3 regions of the Halotalea alkalilenta genome follow, and region 3 is predicted to be linked to each of the others. Evidence: predicted binding sites of a transcription regulator. Region 3 holds the regulator's gene; each other region holds the start of a gene.

Region 1 (6,931 bases), 1.3 Mb from region 3:
ACTCGGCGTATGGGAGTTCGAAAACAACGGCACCATCGTCCGTATACCGCCCCAGGGGCCTCTGTTGTCCTCGGCCCATGACCTGGAAGTGGGCGCTGCGGTAAGCGGCGTGGGGATTATCTACACCTTCGAAGAGTACCTCGGGCCGATGATCGATCAGGGCAAGCTTCTACCGGTGCTTGAAGACTGGTGGCAGGCATTCGACGGTCCCTTCCTCTACTACAATGACCGCCGGCACATGCCTTCACCACTCAGGGCGTTCGTGGATTTCCTGAAGAATGACGCCCAATAACACGCTCGATAGCCTACCGCTGCCTTTTTCGGCAGCCGCCACAGTGGCGTGCGCTAATGGTGGCAGGCGCGGCGTGGACGTCGAAAGTCATCTGCTGGCAGCTGCAGCCAAGGCTTCGCCCAGTTCGGCTATGGCCGCGTTGCGCTCATCCATCGTGGCATTCGTGCCCGTAATGTAGATCGCCGCGACGATCGGCTCGCGCTCGGGAGGCCAGATCACCGCGACCACGCCGCGCGATCCGTATCCCCCAGCCCCGGTACGGTCACCGATGCGCCAATCCTGGGGAATGCCCGAGCGCAACAGCGGTCCGCCGACCTCGTTTTCGACCAGCCACGCGGTCAGTCGCGCTCGCGACGAAGCGGACAGTGTGTCGCCGAGCACCAGTTCGCGCAGGGAGGTGGCGATCGCCGCGGGCGACGTCGTGTCCCTCACGTCGCCAGGAGTCGCCTGGTTGAGATCCGGCTCCCATCGATCGAGGCGGGTCGTATCATCGCCGATGCTGCGCATGAACGCCGTCACCCCTTGCGGTCCTCCGATGCTATCCAGCACCTTGTTCGCGGCCAGGTTGTCACTGGTGCGCATCGCTGCGGCGCAGAGCTCGCCAAGGCTCACCCGCTGTCCGACCAACTTCTCCATCACCGGCGCATAGGGCACCAAGTCGACTTCGGCGAGTGCCACGGTCTGGTCGAGATCGCGCCCGCCCGCATCCACCTGATGAAGCAGCGTGGCGCAGGCGAACGCCTTGAAGGTGCTCGCCATCGGAAAGCGCTCGTCGGCCTTGTAAAGCCAACTCTGATTGCTACCGGTGTCGTAGATGGCCAATCCCACGCGTGCCTCGAGCCGCTGCTCGATCTCGCGCGCCTTGATAAGAACGGCGTCGTCAGCGGCTTGCGCCATGCCTCCGGCCGTCGATGCCATCAAAGTGACACCCAGCAGCAAAGTGAAGAATTTCATTGTCAGTGCCCGGCAGGGGTGATGAGCCGACGCTCATCACCCGAGGTGCGAGTCATGCTCAGCGAGAAGCTTTGACCTGCTCACCCATAGCAGGGTGGTCGAGCCAGTTCTTGCCTTTGTTCTTCAGGAAGAAGACGTAGACGAACAGGGAAACCGCAATGATCGCGGTGGCGTAAATCACGAACATCGTCACGTAACCCGTGCTCAGCGCGGCCTGGTAGAGCAGCGGTGCGGTACCACCGAATGCGGAATTGGCCAGCGCGTAACCGAGCCCTACTCCGAGGGCGCGCACGTGGGTCGGAAACAGCTCGGCTTTGACCACGGCGTTGATCGAGGTGTAGCCCGTGAGGATCACGAATCCGATCGCCAGGATCACGAAGGCATTGAGCCAGTCATCCTGTTGCGGCAGTGCCGATATGAGGAACCAGGTGTAAAGCACACCACCCGTGCCAAAGAACACCAGCAGGCTCTTACGCCCGACGATGTCCGACAGCCAGCCGCCGAGCGGCTGCAGCACCATCAGAAGCGTAAGCGCGATCAGGTTCAAAACGGTGCCTGTGATCACGTCCCCGCCCGCGAAAGCGCTCTGGATCATCTTGGGCCCGGTGACCGAATAGGTATAGAAAGCAACCGTGCCGCCGGCCGTGATCAAAAAGCACAAGAGCAGCGGGCGCCATTGGTGGACGACCAACTCGTAAAGCGAGCCGGATGCCCGCGCCCCGCCGGATTTCGCAGCCTCGATCGATTCCGCCCCCAGCGACTCATCCATCGAGCGGCGCAGCCAGAACACCACGATCGCCGCCACGCCGCCGATACCGAAGGCCACCCGCCAGCCCCACTCGGAAACCTGCGGGAGGTCGAGGAACGTCAGCATGACCAGCAGCGTCAGCTGCGCCAGCACGTGCCCACCGACCAGGGTGACGTAGTGAAACGAGGAGAGGAAGCCGCGCCGGCCCGGAATGGCTGCCTCGGACATGTAGGTCGCGCTGGTGCCATATTCACCGCCAGTGGCGAATCCTTGTACCAGGCGTGCAATGAGCAAAACGATCGAGGCGCCAACGCCGATGGTCGCGGCGGTCGGCGTCAGGGCTATGACGAACGAGCACGCGGCCATGATCGTCACCGAAACGGTCAACGCCAGACGGCGACCGTAGCGGTCGGCAAACCGACCGAAGTACCAGGCACCGATCGGCCGCATCAGGAAGGTCGCGGCGAAGATGGCCCATACGTAAAGCGTGGAATTCTTGTCCTCGGAGGAGAAGAACTGCGACTCGAAGTAGATGGCGAAAACGGAGTAGACGTAGACGTCGTACCACTCGACCAGGTTCCCCGCCGAGCCCTTCAACGTATTGGATACCGATCTTCTCAAGCTGGCAGGCTTCGCCGGGGCGGAGGGAGATGCGGGTGGAGCTAGTGTGGTCATTGAGCTTGGTGCCTTAATTGTGAGAACAGCTTCCTTCGCCAGAGCATACTCGTCCACTACCCCTTTGGTAGATTGAACTAAAGTGGCAAATGAGTACCGGCATCGAATATCGAAGGGTCGGGAGCTAGCGTCGGGGCCATGGTTTTCTTTTCCCCGTTCGTCCCGAGGGCGGTTCGACAAGCTCACCACAGGCTTGGAACGAGCATCGAGGGACGCGAACGGGCTTTGACATGAGCCCGACACCTTATCCCACTACATTCAGTCCCACGGCCAAACCGATGAAACCCAGGATGATCTCCGCATAGGCCACCCATATCCTGAGCTCCGGGTGCGCGCGCATTGCCATCCGGCGCCTTTTGGTAAGCAGATAGCGCTTGCCCAGCGCTGCCAACAGATGTCCGATCAGTGCGCCCAGTATCGCCGCGATGATCTGCATTTTTGCCCTCTGATCGCGCATTTTCCCGACTCGCGATGGCTGGATGGCACTACTGGTCAGAACACCCGTCTGACGATCGGCCAACGCCTCGCTCCCAATGCGCTAAAGGATACTCCCACCATGCTGGCTGCGCTCCTGGGCATCTATCCACAATTCCATGCAATGCCCAGCGGCATCAGTAGCCGAGCACGGACTGGAGATTGCGAGGACGAAAGAAATTGCCGCCGACAAAAGCCGCGACGATTTGAAATGACCGAGTTAAACGAAAAGTTGAAACTGAAAGATCGAACCGGAAATCAATGAAACGTAGCGCGACGCTTCGCGGCTCATTTCTTGACAATAGCGCTACTCACCATCCACCAGGATGGCCGGTAGTGTGCCCTGACAAGACCATGTATTCCCTGCGGCCCGGATTTCTTCACGCCTTCTTCTCTTTCCTTTTCGATATATCCAGATGGACGAGCCATCTCTCAGCGGCCAGCTGGGAATCAAAGGGCCCCTCTATCAGCTCCCCGGTTTTCAAGTCCTCGATATGCCAAGTCGCCGACGTTCGGTGGCCCATACCGTCTCTCCCGCTGGCATGGGATACCTCGACTACTGCGAATCGATGTCTCATGACGGTCACCTCGATCGTGGAAAACCCTTATATCCTCACAAAGAAAGTGGTCATTGATCAAGGCGACCTAGGGCCGCATACAAAGGTCGTAGATAAAGGCACCTCGAGCGGCGGTCCGGATCGATGCGGTCCGCTTGTCGAGCTTGATTCATTGCTGCTACTGGAGCAGCCGCCCTACCTCGAGCAGGATGAATTCATTATCGTCCGCCAGGTTAGGCTCGCGGCTGGATGAGAAGGGGAAGTTATTGTCGTTACCTACGATGATATGGCGATCATCCACGACATCGACATTCTCGATGGTGAAGAAGGGGAAGGTGAACCTTCCATCGTTCAACGGTTTGCGCGCCACCCCTTCTGGATCGCGGATGTCCAGCAGGTCGACGTAGGCGGTTTTCTCGACAGGCTGTCCCACATCGGCGTCCGAGAAGTCGATCCGATAGATGCGCTTGAACCGCGCGACGTTGCTGAAACACCCGCTAGTGGCTTCCCCTTGCGCGCATGCCCGATCGGCAGTGCCTTCGCCGTTGTCCCGTTCGATCACCAGTGCGGAGTCGGGATCGATCATGTTGAAGTCACCGATGGCGTTGCCGTCGTCTTCCAGCACGTACTTCCAACTGCGCCCACTCCAGGCCCGACGCTCGACGTCGAATTCCAAAAGATGCAGATAGCGCTTGCCGTGCTCGTTTTCGTACGCTTGCTCCGCCGCGTTCCAGAGCGCGCCCTCGAGCAGCGGATAGAGCTTCCGGCCATCTGGCGACGCCGCCATTCCCTCGAAGCCCTTCGAACGCGAGACCTGGAAATCCAGTTCGCCATCCGGCGTGCCGGGCGATCTCCATCGGGGGCTGTCGGGGGAGCGCACCACCTGGCCGTCCACTTCGGTTTCGAATACCGCGACCACCTTGCCGTCCAGCTCGGCCTGGATCAGGAAAGGACCGAACTCATCGCCGATCCAAAGCCATCCGCCGGCGAACTGGAAGCTTTCCGGATCGAAGTCACTGCCGGTGAGGTAGCGCTTCTCGCTACTCTCATTGACGATATGAAACGGGACTTTTCCATCCGGGTCGTGCAGGAACACGGTATCCAGGCGAGTGACCGAGCCGTCGTCGAAATCGATCCGGTAATGGTTGAGATAGAGCATCGCGTCGGGGGAGTTGGCCTTGCTACCGAATCCGTTGTCGCTCAATACCCAGTAGGTACCGTCCGCCATCCTCTTGATCCCCGAGTGCCCCTGCAAAGGCTGGCCTTCGATCGGCAGGCCGTACCCCGTCGGACGGTCGGCGGACATACCCGGCACGCTGCCCAGCTCCATGACCCGCTCGGCGCCGGTGTACTTGCCGCTGATCCTCATGTCGTCGGGCGCATCCTGCGGAACTTCCAAACGAGCCTCCATCGGCAGGATCGCATGACCCGCCAGCACCGCCGATACCTGCTGCTGGGCGAGTGCCGCCCCGTTCAGCGCGAGCAGCAGACACCCAGTCGATAGCGCCAGGCCGTTCTTGATCGAGTCCACGTCTTCCCTCCTTGCTTGAGCAGCCCTCGGATCGGGGCGGAGAAATTGATCCAAGCGGCACTATAGGAAGGCGGGGTGACAGCTTGATGTCGCCCCCATCGGCGACCTTTCGGCGCTAGTCTATGGCCTTTCGCCAGCGCTCGATCTTTGTTGATTGATCGTTCAATATAATTCTTATAGACTAATGGCCAACGCGGTCGATGCCGAGGCGTCGCCGCGAGCCAGGAGAAACAAGATGCCCAAGGTCGGCATGGAGCCCATCCGCCGCAAGCAGTTGATCGAAGCCACGTTGGTATCCATCGAAGAGCTCGGTCTCCACGACACCACCATCATCAGGATCGCGCAGCGGGCGGGCGTCTCGGCAGGAATCATCAGCCACTACTTCGGCGGCAAGGACGGCCTGCTCGAGGCGACCATGCGCCACATCCTCAGCCAGCTGCGCGCAGCGGTGGCGAGCCGCCGCGCACTGCTCGACGTAGAGGATGTGGAGGGGCACCTGGTTGCGATCATCGAGGGCAACTTCGATCGCACCCAGCTGAGCGAGTCGGTGATGAAGACCTGGCTTGCGTTCTGGGCCTCGAGCATGCACCGGCCGCAGCTCAAGCGGCTGCAGCGGGTCAATGATCGCCGGCTGTATTCGAATCTTTGCCATCAGTTCAACCGCGAACTGCCGCTCGATCAGGCACGCGATGCGGCTCGCGGCCTGGCGGCGATGATCGACGGGCTATGGCTTCGCGGCGCGCTGATGCCAGAGCGCTTCGATGTCGATGCCGCAGTGCGGATCGCGCGCCGCTATGCCGGCGACTGCCTGCATCGCAAGCCGTGACCGCCTAAGCACCACCGCACACATACGAACACCAGGGAGTCGCCCCATGAGCAGTCTGCCGCCCCTTCAGCTCTACATCGACGGTCAGCTGGTCGATGCCACCTCCGGCCGGACCTTCGAGACGATCAACCCGGCCACCGGCGAACCTCTCGCCGAGGTCCAGGAGGCATCCCAGGCCGACGTCGATCGCGCAGTGGCAGCCGCCCGGCGCGGCCAGCGGGTCTGGGCCTCGATGACCGCGATGGAGCGCTCGCGCATCCTGCGTCGCGCAGTGGACATCCTGCGCTCGCGTAACGATGAACTGGCCCGGCTCGAGACCCTCGACACCGGCAAGGCACTGGCCGAGACCCTGACGGTGGACATCGTCACCGGCGCCGACGTACTCGAGTACTTCGCCGGCCTCGCCACGGCGATCGAAGGCACCCAGCAGCCGCTGCGCGAAGATGCCTTCTTCTATACCCGTCGCGAACCGATCGGTGTTTGCGGCGCGATCGGCGCATGGAACTACCCGATCCAGATCGCCCTGTGGAAATCCGCTCCGGCGCTCGCCGCCGGCAATGCGATGGTGTTCAAGCCGAGCGAAGTCACGCCGCTCACCGCGATCGAGCTGGCGAAGATCTATGCCGAGGCCGGGGTGCCGGCGGGCGTGTTCAATGTGGTCCAGGGCGCGGGAGAGGTCGGCGCGATGCTCACCGCGCATCCGGGAATCGACAAGATCTCGTTCACCGGCGAGGTCGGTACCGGCAAGAAGGTGATGTCCGCCTCCGCCGCCTCGACGCTCAAGGAAGTGACCATGGAGCTGGGTGGCAAGTCCCCATTCATCGTGTTCGCGGACGCCGATCTCGACCGCGCGGTGGACGCGGCGATGGTCGCC
Region 2 (6,931 bases), 880 kb from region 3:
TTCGACCTCGAGACCCACCCGGATCCGCCATGTCGCTCAGACCCATCCTGCTGCTCAACCTCATCGGCCTGCTGCTGCTGCTAAGCTGGTGGCAGACCCTGGCCCCTTTCTGGCCGGCGCTCAACGCCTGGGTGTTCCACGCTTTCAACCAGACGCTGACCGCGGACAACCTCGGCTGGGTCAATCTGGTCGCAGCGCTCAACACGCGGACATTCGACGCCATCTCCTTTCTGGTGATGGTCGCGGTACTGCTGCTCGCGGTCAGCCGCGACCAGCGCGAGGGACGGCTCTGGCATTGGTTCGGAGTCGGCTTCGTGATGCTGTTCTCGGCCGGCGTGATCGCCCTGATCAATAACGAGCTACCCTACGGGCACCCGAGCCCGACGCTCTACTTCCAGTCGCTCGGTGAACCGGTCAACCTCACCACCCAACTGGTGAACTTCTCCACCAAGGACACCGCGGGCAACAGCTTCCCTGGCGACCACGGCATGATGCTGATGGTCTTCGCCGCCTTCATGATGCGCTTCGCCGACCGCCCCTGCGCCATCCTCGCCGCAGCGATGATCCCGCTGTTCAGCCTGCCGCGGATCATCGCGGGCGGACATTGGCTCGAGGACGTATTCATGGGGTCGCTTTCGATCTCTCTGCTACTGCTGCCGTGGCTACTGCTCACGCCCCTGGCCCCCGGGGCGGTAGCCGCCATAGAGCGCCTCGCCAGCCGGCTCGACCTACCGTTCTCGCGCTGAATGCTAAACGCCGGCGCCCCACGAGGGGCGCCGGCGTTTTTCCAGCATCGGCGGCCCGGGCAATCAGCCGTAGCGGCCGGTGATGTAATCCTCGGTGCGCTTGTTGCCCGGATGGGTGAAGATCTTCGAGGTGCGGTCGTACTCGATCAGCTCGCCCAGGTACATGAAGGCGGTCATGTCGGAGACTCGCGCGGCCTGCTGCATGTTGTGGGTGACGATGACGATGGTGTAGTCCTGCTTGAGCTCGTTGACCAGGTCCTCGATGTAGCCGGTCGAGATCGGGTCGAGCGCCGAGGTCGGTTCGTCGAGCAGGATCACCTCGGGTTTGATCGCAATGCTGCGGGCGATGCACAGGCGCTGCTGCTGGCCACCGGAGAGGGCCTGGCCGCTCTGGCGCAGCTTGTCCTTGACCTCGTCCCAAAGCGCCGCCTTGCGCAGCGCCCATTCGACCCGTTCGGCCATCTCACGGGCGGAAAGCCGCTCGTAGAGCTTGACCCCGAAGGCGATATTGTCGAACACCGACATCGGGAACGGGGTCGGACGCTGGAACACCATTCCGATCCGCGCCCGCAGCAGGTTGACGTCGACCTTGCCATCGTTGATGTCCTGGCCGTCGAGCAGCAGCTTGCCTTCGGTGCGCATCCCCGGATAAAGATCGTGGATACGGTTGAAGCAGCGCAGCAGGGTCGACTTGCCGCAGCCGGAAGGACCGATGAAAGCGGTCACCCGGTTGGCGGGCACCGTCATGCTGATGTCCTTCAGCGCGTGGAACTGGCCATAGTAGAAATTGAGCCCTTCGACCTCGAGCTTGGCCTGGGTCGCGACATCGACCGTCGTCTCACCACTCGGCGAGCGTAGCCGAGGCTTGGCGAGGGTCGGTCTCTCGCCAGCCGTCGCCTGCGCACCGGCCGGCAGGTTGGACTCGTCATTGAGGTTGGATGAGGACATGACTACCTCTTGTTCGACTCTCGCGACACGATGCGCGCGATGATGTTGAGAATCAGGATGGCGGCAGTGAGGATCAACGCACCGGCCCAGGCGAGCTCGACCTGTCGGGGGATGAACGAGTTGATCGTCATGTTCTGGTAGAGCGTCATCGGCAGGTTGGGCATTTCACTGCCGAGATTGAAGAAGTTCCACTGGTTCGAATTCAGCGAGGTGAAGATCAGCGGCGCGGTCTCGCCGCTGATCCGCGCGCAGCCCAGCAGTACGCCAGTGATGATCCCCGCGCGGGCGCCGCTGTAGCAGACCCGCACCACTACCCACCAGCGGTGGGCACCGAGGGCCGACGCGGCTTCCCGCAGGGTATTGGGCACCAGCTTCAGCATGTCCTCGGTGGAGCGGATCACCACGGGGATGATGATCACGGCGAGCGCGGCGATCCCGGCCCAGCCGGAAAAGCGCCCCATCGGCAGCACCACCACAGCGTAGATGAACAGCCCGATGATGATCGAGGGTGCCGACAGCAGCACGTCGTTGATGAAGCGGATGACCGTAGCGAGCCTGGATCGCCCGCCGTACTCGGCAAGCCAGGTACCCGCCGCGATCCCGACGATGGTGCCGACCACGGTACCGCCGACGGTCATGATCAGGCTGCCGATGATCGCATTGCCGAGCCCGCCGCCGGACATCCGGGTACGCTCGGTGAACACCTCGAGCGACAGCGCGGTGGTGCCCTGCCACACCAGGGTGAACAGGATCAGCAGCAGCCAGACGATACCGAACACCGCGGCGCTGACGCAGAGCGTCATGATCGAACGGTTGATCAGCCGGCGGCGGCGGTAGACGGAATTCTCGTTTCTCATCTTATCGTCCGATACGGGGTCAGGGTGAGGATCAGGATCAAGGTGCGCGGCGCTCGATGCGCATCAGCATGTAGCGCGCGATCGCAAGCACCACGAAGGTGATCAAAAACAGCACCAGTCCGAGCGCGAGCAGCGCCGAGCGCTGGATGCCATCGGCCTCGGGGAACTGGCTGGCGATCAGCGCGGCGATCGAGGTTCCCTGCCCGGTCAGCGTCGGATTGAGGAACAGGTTGTTGCCGATCACGAAGGCCACCGCCATGGTCTCGCCGAGCGCCCGGCCAAGACCGAGGATGACCCCGCCGACCAGCCCGCCGCGCACCGAGGGGAAGATCACGCTGCGCACCACCTCCCAAGTGGTGCAGCCGAGCCCATAGGCCGACTCGCGGGTCACCGAAGGCACGGTGGACATCACATCGCGGGTGATCGCGGTGATGAAGGGAATGATCATCACCGCGAGGATGATCCCGGCGGTGGCAAGGCCGGTGCCGGCGGGGAACAGCTCAGGCGCGAGCCACTGCAGGAATGGCCCGAGCACCATGATCCCCCACATCCCGTAGATGATCGAGGGAATGCCGGCGAGCAGCTCGATGGTGACGCCGAGCGGCCGGCGCAGCGCTGCCGGGCACTTCTCGGTGAGGAAGATCGCGATCCCGAACGAGACCGGTACCGCGATCGCCACCGCGATCAGCGAAGTCACCAAGGTGCCGTAGATCGCAGGCCAGGCGCCGAATACCTCCTGGTTGGCCGACCAGCGGGTCTGGGTGAAGAAGTCCACACCGTAGGTGGCGAGCGCAGGCCAGGCCGAAATCAACAAAGACAGCATGATCGCGCCCAACAGCGCCAGCACCAGTACCGCGAAACTACAGGTGCCACGCTCGAACCAGCGGTCGATCATGCCATTGCGGGCCAAAAGCCGCAGCTCGCGGCGATTGGCGCCGAGATGATGCGGCTGGTCGGAGCGGCTCTGCTCGCTACTCATGGCTGACTACCCATTGGATGCTTGTCTCCCCTGCGCCAACTAAGTGGCACTACGATAGCGCCGGGACGCGCAGCCTGCGCGTCCCGGCGGCACAGCCTGTTTACTCGGCCCCGGCCCAGACCGGCTGGCCGTCGGCCTGGATCTGTGACCATACGTTGGCCTTGACCAATTCGACCACGTTGTCGGGCATGCTGACGTAGTCCAGCGCATTGGCCGCCGCTTCACCATTGGCGTAGGCCCAATCGAAGAACTCGAGCGCACTGCGAGAAGCGGCCGCGTTGCTCGCCTGCTTGTGCATCAGGATGTACGAAACCCCGGTGATCGGCCAGCTCTGCTCGCCAGGCTGGTTGGTCAGCACCAGTGCGAAACCAGGCGAATTCGACCAGTCGGCGTTGGCGGCGGCGGCGGCGAAGCTCTCCGCGCTCGGTGCTACGTACTGGCCATCGCTGTTCTCGAGCTGCACGGCGTTGAGATCGTTTTGCTTGGCATAAGCGTATTCGACGTAGCCGATCGCCCCCCTGACGTTACCCACCTGGGCGGCGACCCCACCGTTGGCCTGGGCGCCGACCCCACTGGGCCATGCCACCGAGTTGCCCTCGCCGACGGTATTGGCGAACTCTTCACTGACCTGGCTCAAGTAGTGGGTGAAGAGGAAGTTGGTGCCCGAGCCATCGGAGCGATAGACCGGGGTGATCCGGGTGTCAGGCAGCTCAAGCTCCGGGTTGAGCGCAGCGATGCGCTCGTCGTTCCAGCGCTGGATCTCACCGAGATAGATCGCCGCGAGCGTCTCACCATCGAGCTTGAGCTCACCGGCGGGGATATCCGCATTGATCACCGGCACCACGCCCCCCATGATCATCGGAAACTGCACCAGCCCATCGCGCTCCTGCTGCTCGGCGGAGAGCGGTGCGTCGGAGGCGCCGAAGGTCACGGTACCCGCGGTGATCTGGCGAATCCCGCCACCGGAGCCGATCGCCTGGTAGTTGAGGCCGACACCGCTTTCATCCTGGTAGTCATCCGCCCACTGCGAGTAGACCGGGTAAGGGAAGGTCGCGCCAGCACCGGTGATCGTCGAGGACTGCGCCTGGGCCTGCACGGAAACGCCAAGGGCCAGCGTGGCGGCGAACAGCAAAGAGGTGCGCTTGAGCATTCGTGATCTCCAAGGGAGAGCTGACACTAGAAAGAACTGGCAAGTGTGGACGGAGCGGATGCCTCCGACGTGGTGCTACCCTATCAACGCCATATGTCAGTTTTGTGTCACCGACGTGGCGTTGGCATGACGAGGACGCCGAGATATTCCACACGAGAATAACAAAACCAAAACTCTGTATTTAGTGGTTATTAAAGAAGCCCCTAACCTGCTCCCACTGCGCGGCCTTCGAAGCGCCGCATCGCTTTGTCCTCAGGGAGCCCCAAATGTCGTTTCGTCCATCGCTGATCATTCCTCTCGCCCTGGCCGCCGCACTCATCCTGCCCGAAGGCGCGCGGGCCGAGAACATCACCCTGCTCAACGTCTCTTATGATCCCACCCGGGAACTCTACCAGGACTACAACGCCGCCTTCCGCGAGTGGTACCGAGGCCAAAGCGGCGACGACGTCACCGTGCAAACGAGCCACGGCGGCTCCGGCAGCCAGGCGCGCAGTGTGATCGAAGGCGCCCCCGCTGACGTAGTCACCCTCGCGCTGGCCTACGACATCGATGCGATCGCACAGCGCGACGGCGGTGTGGCCGAGGACTGGCAGCAGGCGCTGCCCGACAATTCTACTCCCTACACCTCGACCATCGTGTTCCTGGTACGCAAGGGAAACCCGAAGGGCATCCATGACTGGGACGACCTGATTCGAGACGACGTCTCGGTGATCACCCCCAATCCCAAGACCTCGGGCGGTGCCCGCTGGAACTACCTCGCCGCCTGGGCCTGGGCGCTCAAGCAGCAGCTCGGCGACCTGTCCAAGCTCGACGACCCGGCCTTCGAACAAGAAGTCGCCGCCGCTCAGGACTATGCCCGCGACTACGTCTCCAAGCTCTACGCCAACGTGGCGATACTCGACAGCGGCGCGCGCGGTTCGACCAACACTTTCATCCAGCGCGGTCAGGGTGACGTACTGCTGGCGTGGGAGAACGAAGCCTTTCTCGCCACCGAGGAACTCGGTGAAGGGGAGTACGAACTCGTTGCTCCAAGCCTGAGCATCCTCACCGAGCCGCCGGTGGCGTTGGTCGAACGCAACGTCTCGCGCAAGGGCGAAGCCGCCGAACGCGCCGCCCGCGCCTATCTCGAGCACCTTTACTCCACCGAGGGACAGCGCATCGCTGCCGCCCACTACTACCGTCCGCGCAACCCGGAAGGCGTACCGGCCGAGGACTTGGCCCGCTTTCCCGAGCTCGACCTGGTGACCATCGACGACGTCTTCGGCGGATGGAACCAAGCCCAGAGCCAGCACTTCGGCGACAACGGGGTGTTCGACCAGATCTTCCGTCGTTGAACCTCGACACCGTTTTTTAGGAGCAGCACATGCACGTCGTCGTGATCCACGGCAGCCCATCAGCCCCGTCGCGCTCCTCTGCGCTCGCCGAGCATCTGGCCGAGCGCCTCGAGGCGCTCGGGATCGACTGCGATCATGTCCGCCTGGAACAGTTCAGCGCCGCTGCGCTGCTCGGGGTCGACACTTCCGACCCCGCGATTCGCGACTATCTGGCCAAGGTCGACCGCGCCCGGGGGGTGATCATCGCCACGCCGGTCTACACCGGCTCGATCACCGCGCTGACCAAATCGCTGCTCGAGGTGATTCCCGAACGCCACCTGCGCGGACGCCCCGCACTGGTGCTCGCAAGCGGCGGCTCCGCGGCCAGCGTACAGGCCGCGGAGCATGCGCTCGCGCCAATCCTGCGCAATCTCAAGGCGACCCTGCTCGGCGCCAGCGTCTACACCGCGAGTGCCGAGCTACCTTCGCGCAAGGACGACCGCGGCAGGACTATCGGCTATCGCTTCGAACCGCCGCTCGCAGCCCGCCTCGAGGAAGCGCTGGAACACTTCCTGGTCCAGCTCGCGGGTCCCCACAGCAGCGTCCTCCACGCCGCCTGGACTTCGCGGCTGGCGTTATGAAGCAGGATTCGTTCGTAGAGGAGAAAGATCGATGGCTTCGCCACGTTCCCAAACAAACCGCTCGCTGAGCGCCGCTTTCGACCTGCTCATTCCCTGGCTGCTGCCGCTGCTACTGCTCGCTGCCTGGGAGCTCGCCGCCGATCGCGGCTGGCTTTCGGCGCGAGTGCTGCCGGCGCCCTCGGCGGTGATCGAGGCCGGCTGGCGGCTCACCCTCGACGGCTCGCTGCCCCATCACCTGTGGGCCAGCGCCCAAAGAGCGCTGATCGGCTTCGCGATCGGCGGCGGGCTGGGGCTCGC
Region 3 (6,931 bases):
CAAGGCCGGTGCCACCGGTCGCGCTGGAGCGGCTCTTGTCGACGCGGTAGAAGCGCTCGGTAAGACGGGAAAGGTGGCGCCGCTCGATGCCTTCGCCATCGTCGCTCACCGACAGGCGGCCTTCGCCGCTGTCGGCCAAGTACCAGCGCAGTTCGATACGGCGGCCGTTGCCGGCGTAGCGTACGGCGTTGGAGACCAGGTTGGTCAGCGCGCTGCGCAGCTCCTCGCGGGCGCCGAGCAGCTCAGCGGAGGTCTCGATCTTGAGCTCGAAGTTCTGGCGACCCTTCGACAGCGCGACGCCGTCGCTGTGCACCTGTTGGATCAGTGCGGCGACATCGACGGCGATACGCGGCGAGAAGCTCTGCTCGTTTTCGAGCCGCGACAGCATCAGCAGGTCGTCGATCAGGTGGCGCATGCGGTCGGCCTGCTGCTCCATCTGCGCGACGCCGCGCGCGAGCCTGGGCGGCAGCGCGGTTTCAGCGGCCTGGGCCAGTGGCTCGAGATAGCCGGTGAACACCGTCAGCGGGGTGCGCAGCTCGTGCGAGACGTTGGCGACGAAGTCGCGGCGCATCTGCTCGAGTCGCTGCAGTCGGGTGATGTCGCGTACCACCATCAAGCGCTCGTGATCGCCGAACGGGGTGATCTGGAACTGCAAGGTGCGCGACTCGTCGACCGGCGAAGGCAGTTCGAGCGGATCATCGTAGTTCTGGGCGAGGAAGTAGTGGACGAAGCGCGGATGGCGCAGCAGGTTGGTGACGTGCTGGCCGCGATCCTGAGGCTGCTCGAAGCCGAGCATCCTGGTCGCCGCCGCGTTCCAGCTGTCCAGCGCCGCGTGGGCGTCGAGGATCACCATCGCGTCGTACATCGCCTCCGAGGAGCGCTCGACGCGATCGATCACGCCCTGCAGGTGGGCCTGCTGCTGGCGCTCCTGCTTCTGGTAGCGGTAGAGGCGATCGAACAGCTCGCCCCAAAGCCCGGTGGCCGACGGTGGATTGGCGCTATCTGGAGCCTTGGCCCAGCGATACAGCCGCCTGAGCTGGCGAAAGGTCAGAAGCAGGTAGAGTCCCAGTCCGGCGGCAAGGCCGAAGCCGGAGTGGCCGTAGTGCCCACCCAGCAGGGTGCCGAGCGCGCCGCATAGAGCGAGCAGCAAGAATTCGCGGGTCCAATGGCGCATCGGGAGCCCGTGGCCGCCTCCTTGTCAGGCGCGTGAGCGCTGGCGTGAGAACCTATAGCCGGTGCCGCGCACCGTCTGGATCAGGTAATCGTGACGCTCACCGAGCGCCTTGCGCAAGCGGCGAATGTGCACGTCGACCGTGCGCTCCTCGACATAGACGCTGGCGCCCCAGACCTGGTCGAGCAGTTGTGCGCGAGAGTAGGCGCGCTCCTGGTGGGACATGAAGAACGCCAGCAGGCGATATTCGGTCGGTCCCATGTCGATCGGCTCGTTGTCGATGCTGATTCGCTGGCTCTCGGTATTGATCGACAGGCCATCGACCTCGATCACGCCCTGGCTCGCGGGCGCCGCCCTGCGCAGCACTGCGCGCATCCGCGCGATCAGCTCGCGGGGCGAGAACGGCTTGGTGATGTAGTCGTCGGCGCCGGCTTCGAGCCCTTGCACCTTGTTGTCCTCCTCGCCCTTGGCGGTGAGCAGGATCACCGGGATTTCCCGAGTGGTCTCCTCGCGCTTGAGCCTTCTCGCCAGCTCGACGCCGCTGATGCCGGGCATCATCCAGTCGAGCAGGATCATATCGGGACGTTCGTCGACGGCCAGCGCCAGCGCCCGCTGCGCGCTGTCGGCCTCGAGGACCTGGAAGTCGGCCATCTCCAGGGCGATCGCGATCATATCGCGGATGGAGGATTCGTCATCGACGATCAACACGGTTCGGGTCATTGCAGATCATCTCTCTGGGTGGGTTGCAGGCGGGGCGAATCCCCGGCCTTCTGCCGGCCCGCGACCGCGCCCTGGGGCGCAGACACATGACGATTCAAGCGCAGTGACGTGACAGTCTCGTGACATACCCCCGTCAGGCGGGCCAGGTGGCCAGACTGATGCCGGCGAACATCACTACACCGACCCAGTGGTTGTTGAGAAAGGCCTGGAAGCAGCCCTCGCGCGAGCGATGCCGGGTCAGCCATTGCTGATGAACGAACAGCGCAGCGATTCCCAGCAGCATGATCCAGAAGTAGCCGTCCAGGGAGAACGAGAGTCCGAGCCCGATGAGCAGCAGCAGGACCAGTGCCTGGAGCATCGCCAGGATGGCCAGGTCCAGCGAGCCGAACAGTATCGCGGTCGATTTGACCCCGATCTTGAGGTCGTCGTCGCGATCGACCATCGCATACTGGGTGTCGTACATCAGCGTCCACACCAGGTTGGCGAAGAACAGCCACCAGGCGGCGGCGGGCACGCTGCCGGTCACCGCGGCGAAGGCCATCGGGATGCTCCAGCTGAACGCGGCGCCAAGTACCAACTGGGGCAGATGGGTGTAGCGCTTCATGAACGGATAGAGCGCCGCCAGCGCGGCTGCGCCGAAAGAAAGCATCACGGTGAACGGATTGGTGAAACAGACCAGCACGAAGGCCGCCACCAACAGTATCGCGAACAGCGTCAATGCCTCGCGCGCAGAGATGCGCCCGGTCGCCAGCGGCCGCTCCTTGGTGCGCTTGACGTGGCCGTCGAAGTTGCGGTCGGCGTAGTCGTTGATGATGCAGCCGGCGGCGCGCATGAGATAGACGCCGAGCACGAAGATCACCAGGATGTGACGGCTGGGCATACCGTCCGCGGCCAGCCACAGGGCGCAGAGGGTGGGCCACATCAGCAGCCAGGTGCCGATCGGGCGGTCGAGGCGCATCAGTCGGGCGAAGTCGGGCAGGCGGCGCAGCGGACCGGTTTGAAGAGCGGTGAAGGCGGACATCGGGTTTCCATATGCTCGGATATCGGACACCGGCAGTGTAACACCGGCATGAGAGCCGGATTCATGGCGGATTATCTACGCCCAAACACGTCTAGGCAGGGACGGAGAGTGTTGCTAGCATGTCGAACGCTGTTTCCGAGCTTTCGCACCATCGTGCATGCGTCCCAGACCAAGGCATCCAGTGCTTGTGATATGGTCGCCGCATCACCGGGCGGGAAATGGCACAGGCGGTGCTGCCTCGATGGCTCCGGTGCCTGATTGGATAGTCGTCGGTGGGTGAGGCTTTCGGTTTCACTGTCGGATGGAGCATCGGTCGTCGCGACGGCAGGAAGCTTTATCGCGACGCCCCGTACGGAGTCGGCTTCTTCGCGCTATTAGCGTGGGGGATGGTTGGCTCAACAAAAAAACGTCCGGCTCAGCCGGCAGATTCGCCATCGTCATGGCATACCCAGGAGGCAATGATGCGTAAACCAGAACTCGCAGCGGCAATCGCCGAGCAGGCCGATCTCTCCAAGGACAAGGCCAGCCAGGTGCTGAACGTGATCCTCGAAGAGATCACCGCCAGTGTCGCCAAGGGTGACGACGTCACCTTGGTCGGCTTCGGTTCTTTCACCGTTCGCGAGCGTGCCGAGCGCACCGGCAAGAACCCGCAGACGGGCGCTCCGCTGACCATTCCAGCGAGCAAGAACGTAAGCTTCAAGCCCGGCAAGGGCCTCAAAGACGCCGTTTCCAGCAAGTAAGGCGCGCTCTGATCGGCACCGGCGGCATTCGTCGCCGGTAGCCGCTACTTGAATTCCCCTCTCTCGATCCTCTTTGCGTGTCTCGTCACGAGGCGTGCTCGTGCGCGCATTTCCGCCCCGCTGTGGATTACCTCGGCAGGCTCGTTCGCTCGTTCCTGGCGCGAGTGCCGACGCTGGCCCAGACTGCGATGAAAGCGCTTTCGGTTGCGATGGAGGCTTCAGTCGCCATCAGGGAACCCGGCGCGGATGATCGCACGGCTGCGCAGCGACTCGACGCTGGCGCCAGACGCTTCGGGAGAAGGGCATGCCGATGGAGCGGCACGAGAGATTAGCGGATAGCTCCCGCATGGAGCCGGTGCTGGCCGAGGTTGGCGCGGGCTTCATGCTGCGCTACACGATCGCCTCGTTCGGGCTTTTCCTCGCCGTGATGACCCCGGTGACGATCACCATGGCAATCCGCGTCGCCGAGCTCGACCCGACTGGTAAAGCAGTCAGCCTCGGGTTCATTCTCGGTGCCGGTGCGCTAGTGGCGATGGTGGCCAATCCGCTGTTCGGCCAGCTCTCGGATCGTACCCGCTCGCGCTTCGGGCGACGACGCCCGTGGATGTTCGGTGGCCTGCTGGTGGGGGTGTTGGGGCTCGCCGGAATCGGTGCGAGCACATCGCTCTGGTGGGTCGGGGTGCTCTGGTGCGTGGTCCAGGCCGGGCTCAATGCCACGCTTTCCGCGCTGATCGCGGTGATTCCCGACCGGGTGCCGGAACAGCAGCGCGGGCGGGTCTCGGCGTTCTATGGCATGTCTTCCAACGTCGCGGTGTTTTCCGGAGCGGCGATCGTCGACTTGGTCGGTGCCGAAGGCATGGCGATGTTCCTGGTCCCGGCGCTGATCGGGCTCGGATGCATGCTCCTGTTCGCCCTTCGCTACCCCGAGCCCGAGGTGGCCGGGCTGGCGCCACCCAAACCATTCTCGACGCTCGGGATGCTGCGCGATTTCTGGCTCGATCCCAGGCAGCATCCCGATTTCGCCTGGGCCTGGGTGAGCCGCTTTTTGCTGTTCATCGGTGGGGCGATGTTGATGACCTATCAGGTCTACTACCTCACCGACGTGCTCGGCATCGATGCGCTGGACATCGGCCGGCGGGTGTTCGTTTCCTCGCTGGTGATGGGCGGCTGCATGATGCTGGCTTCATTCATCTCCGGCTGGCTTTCCGACCGCTCGCGCCGACGCAAGCCGTTCGTGCTGCTCGCCGGGCTGGTCTACGCCGCGGGCCTTGGCATTCTCACCGTGACCAGCAGCTTCACCGGCTTCCTGGCCGCGATCGTGGTCTCATCGCTCGGCTTTGGCGTCTATCTCGCCGTCGACCAGGCACTGGTGGTCGATATCCTGCCGAATCGCGAGCAGGACGCGGCGAAGAACATGGGTATCCTCAACATCGCCAACGCCGCGCCCCAGTCGCTGGCGCCGGCGGTGGCCCCGCTGTTCCTCGCCATCGGCGGCGGCGGCAACTACGTTGCCCTGTTCATCACCGCCGCTGCGCTGGCGTTGGTCGGTGCGCTTGCGATCCTGCCGGTAAAGGGCGTTCGGTAGTGCCTCAGAGCGAGTGGGCGAAGAACTGGGCGATCAGCGTGGCGCCGAGGAAGACCCCTGCGTTGGCCAGCAGCGATACCACCACGATCCGCCAGCCCAGCTGGCGGAAGGCGGGAATGTCCTTGGCCAGCGAAAGCCCGGCGAAGGTCAGCATCGGGGTGACCATGGCGAGGAAGTTGACCTTGGCGGTCAATGCGCTGATCTCGGCCGAGAACGGCGTCGCCGGGAAGGTCATCGCCATCGCTACCAGCGAGACCCAGCAGACGGCGGGCAGCAAGCGCCGGGTACCGTGATAGAGCGCATCGCCGATCACCACGGCGATCAGGATCAGTGCCACACCGGGCAGTGCCTCGAGCATCGGCACGCTGAAGCCGATCCAGTTGCCTACCAGCACCATCAGGCCGACCATCAGCCAGGCGAGCAGGCGCTGGCCGTAGCCGAGCGCCGGTACTTCGTGGACCACGCTCTCATCGACCTCGGCTGCGGGCCGGTGCGGCTGATGGGCGCGACGCCCGATCAGCGGTTCGAGCTTGTTGTAGGTCCACACCGCCAGCGGCAGCGAGATGAACAGAGTGAAATAGGTGCCGATGGTCGTCGCGATCAGGTTGGCGGCGGCGGCGAAGGTCGCCACCTCGTCGGCCACCTCGGGGTGCTGGGCGGCGATGGCGCCCACTGCGGCGGCGGTCATGCTGCCCGAGCCCACTCCCGCACCCATGCCCAGAGCGATGGGATGGAAGATGCCGAGGCTGGCGACGAAGCCGGCGAACAGCGAGATGAAGATCGCACCGATCAGAGTGCCGGTGATGTACTCGGCGAGTACGCCGCGGCCTTCAGCGGAGTTCATCCCGAAGCGCTCGCCGATGATCGCCAGTCCCGGCTCGCGACCGATCGAGAAAGTCGCGCCGATCGCCTCGCGTTTGATCCCGAGCAGCAGCGCCACCGGCATCGCCAGCAGCACGCAGCCGATCACATTGCCGACCTCCTGCAGCGCCAGCGCCCAGCCGGCATCGGCGAGCCTGGGCAGCGAGCCGCCGACCAGCAGGCCGAGCTTGGCGATGAACAGCAGCAGCGCTGGTTGGAGCACTGCGGCGGCAAGATACTGAAGCGGTAGGTCGACCTGCGTCGGGCGCGGCAGGCGAGTATGCCAAACACCCAGCGCGGCGCCGATCAACAGTGCCCAGACCATCGGCAGCAGCACCACCTGACCGATGCCGAGGGGAATCCTCACCGCACCGATCAAATCGGCGACTATCGTGATCGCCAGTGCGAGCAGGAAAAGACGCAGCCCCCGCCCAGAGAGGGAGTGCGCCTGGGCGCTCTGGGTGATGGAACTCATGGACGAACCTCCCGTGCGAGCCCGTTAGGGCATCGATTATCGTTATAGTGGCAAGCGCTTGCCGCGAGCGGGCGAGGTGCCCGCTTTTCGCATGATTGCATTCAGTGACGCTATCGTCCGAGTATCGAAAGGAGCGGCGTCGCAATGAAACAGGGTTGCCGTTTCAATTTTCAGATCACCGGCGGATGACACTCTAGTTATCCACAGCCGGTTCCATTCGCTGACCAGGAGAGTTGTCCACATGTTCATCGCCATGAACCGCTTCAAGGTGCGTCCCGACGCGACCGAGACCTTCGAGAAGATCTGGCTCGAGCGCGAAAGCCACCTCGACGGGCTGCCCGGTTTCATCGAGTTCCGG

Evidence for each region. The regulator PhoB, encoded in region 3, activates phosphate uptake and scavenging genes when phosphate is short. The targets are predictions, from matches to a motif close to TGTCATANNNNTGTCANA.
Region 1: the regulator PhoB is predicted to act here: its motif matches at 5,306-5,323, upstream of A5892_RS15865 (esterase-like activity of phytase family protein).
Region 2: the regulator PhoB is predicted to act here: its motif matches at 4,775-4,792, upstream of pstS (phosphate ABC transporter substrate-binding protein PstS).

What each region holds. Positions count from the first base shown of each region.
Region 1 covers NZ_CP015243.1:3,542,307-3,549,237, forward strand. The annotation lists gene A5892_RS15845 (LysR family transcriptional regulator) at 1-292, shown strand, start outside; gene bla (class A beta-lactamase) at 380-1,210, opposite strand; gene A5892_RS15855 (MFS transporter) at 1,305-2,726, opposite strand; gene A5892_RS15860 (hypothetical protein) at 2,914-3,189, opposite strand; gene A5892_RS20345 (hypothetical protein) at 3,524-3,721, opposite strand; gene A5892_RS15865 (esterase-like activity of phytase family protein) at 3,879-5,231, opposite strand; gene betI (transcriptional regulator BetI) at 5,467-6,057, shown strand; gene betB (betaine-aldehyde dehydrogenase) at 6,104-6,931, shown strand, end outside.
Region 2 covers NZ_CP015243.1:3,954,673-3,961,603, forward strand. The annotation lists gene A5892_RS17745 (phosphatase PAP2 family protein) at 30-746, shown strand; gene pstB (phosphate ABC transporter ATP-binding protein PstB) at 810-1,694, opposite strand; gene pstA (phosphate ABC transporter permease PstA) at 1,697-2,551, opposite strand; gene pstC (phosphate ABC transporter permease subunit PstC) at 2,589-3,530, opposite strand; gene pstS (phosphate ABC transporter substrate-binding protein PstS) at 3,631-4,680, opposite strand; gene A5892_RS17770 (sulfate ABC transporter substrate-binding protein) at 4,947-6,014, shown strand; gene A5892_RS17775 (NAD(P)H-dependent oxidoreductase) at 6,044-6,634, shown strand; gene ssuC (aliphatic sulfonate ABC transporter permease SsuC) at 6,666-6,931, shown strand, end outside.
Region 3 covers NZ_CP015243.1:445,717-452,647, reverse strand. The annotation lists gene phoR (phosphate regulon sensor histidine kinase PhoR) at 1-1,174, opposite strand, end outside; gene phoB (phosphate regulon transcriptional regulator PhoB) at 1,199-1,891, opposite strand; gene ubiA (4-hydroxybenzoate octaprenyltransferase) at 2,025-2,912, opposite strand; gene A5892_RS02020 (HU family DNA-binding protein) at 3,374-3,652, shown strand; gene A5892_RS02015 (MFS transporter) at 3,957-5,237, shown strand; gene A5892_RS02010 (DUF3100 domain-containing protein) at 5,242-6,573, opposite strand; gene A5892_RS02005 (antibiotic biosynthesis monooxygenase family protein) at 6,815-6,931, shown strand, end outside.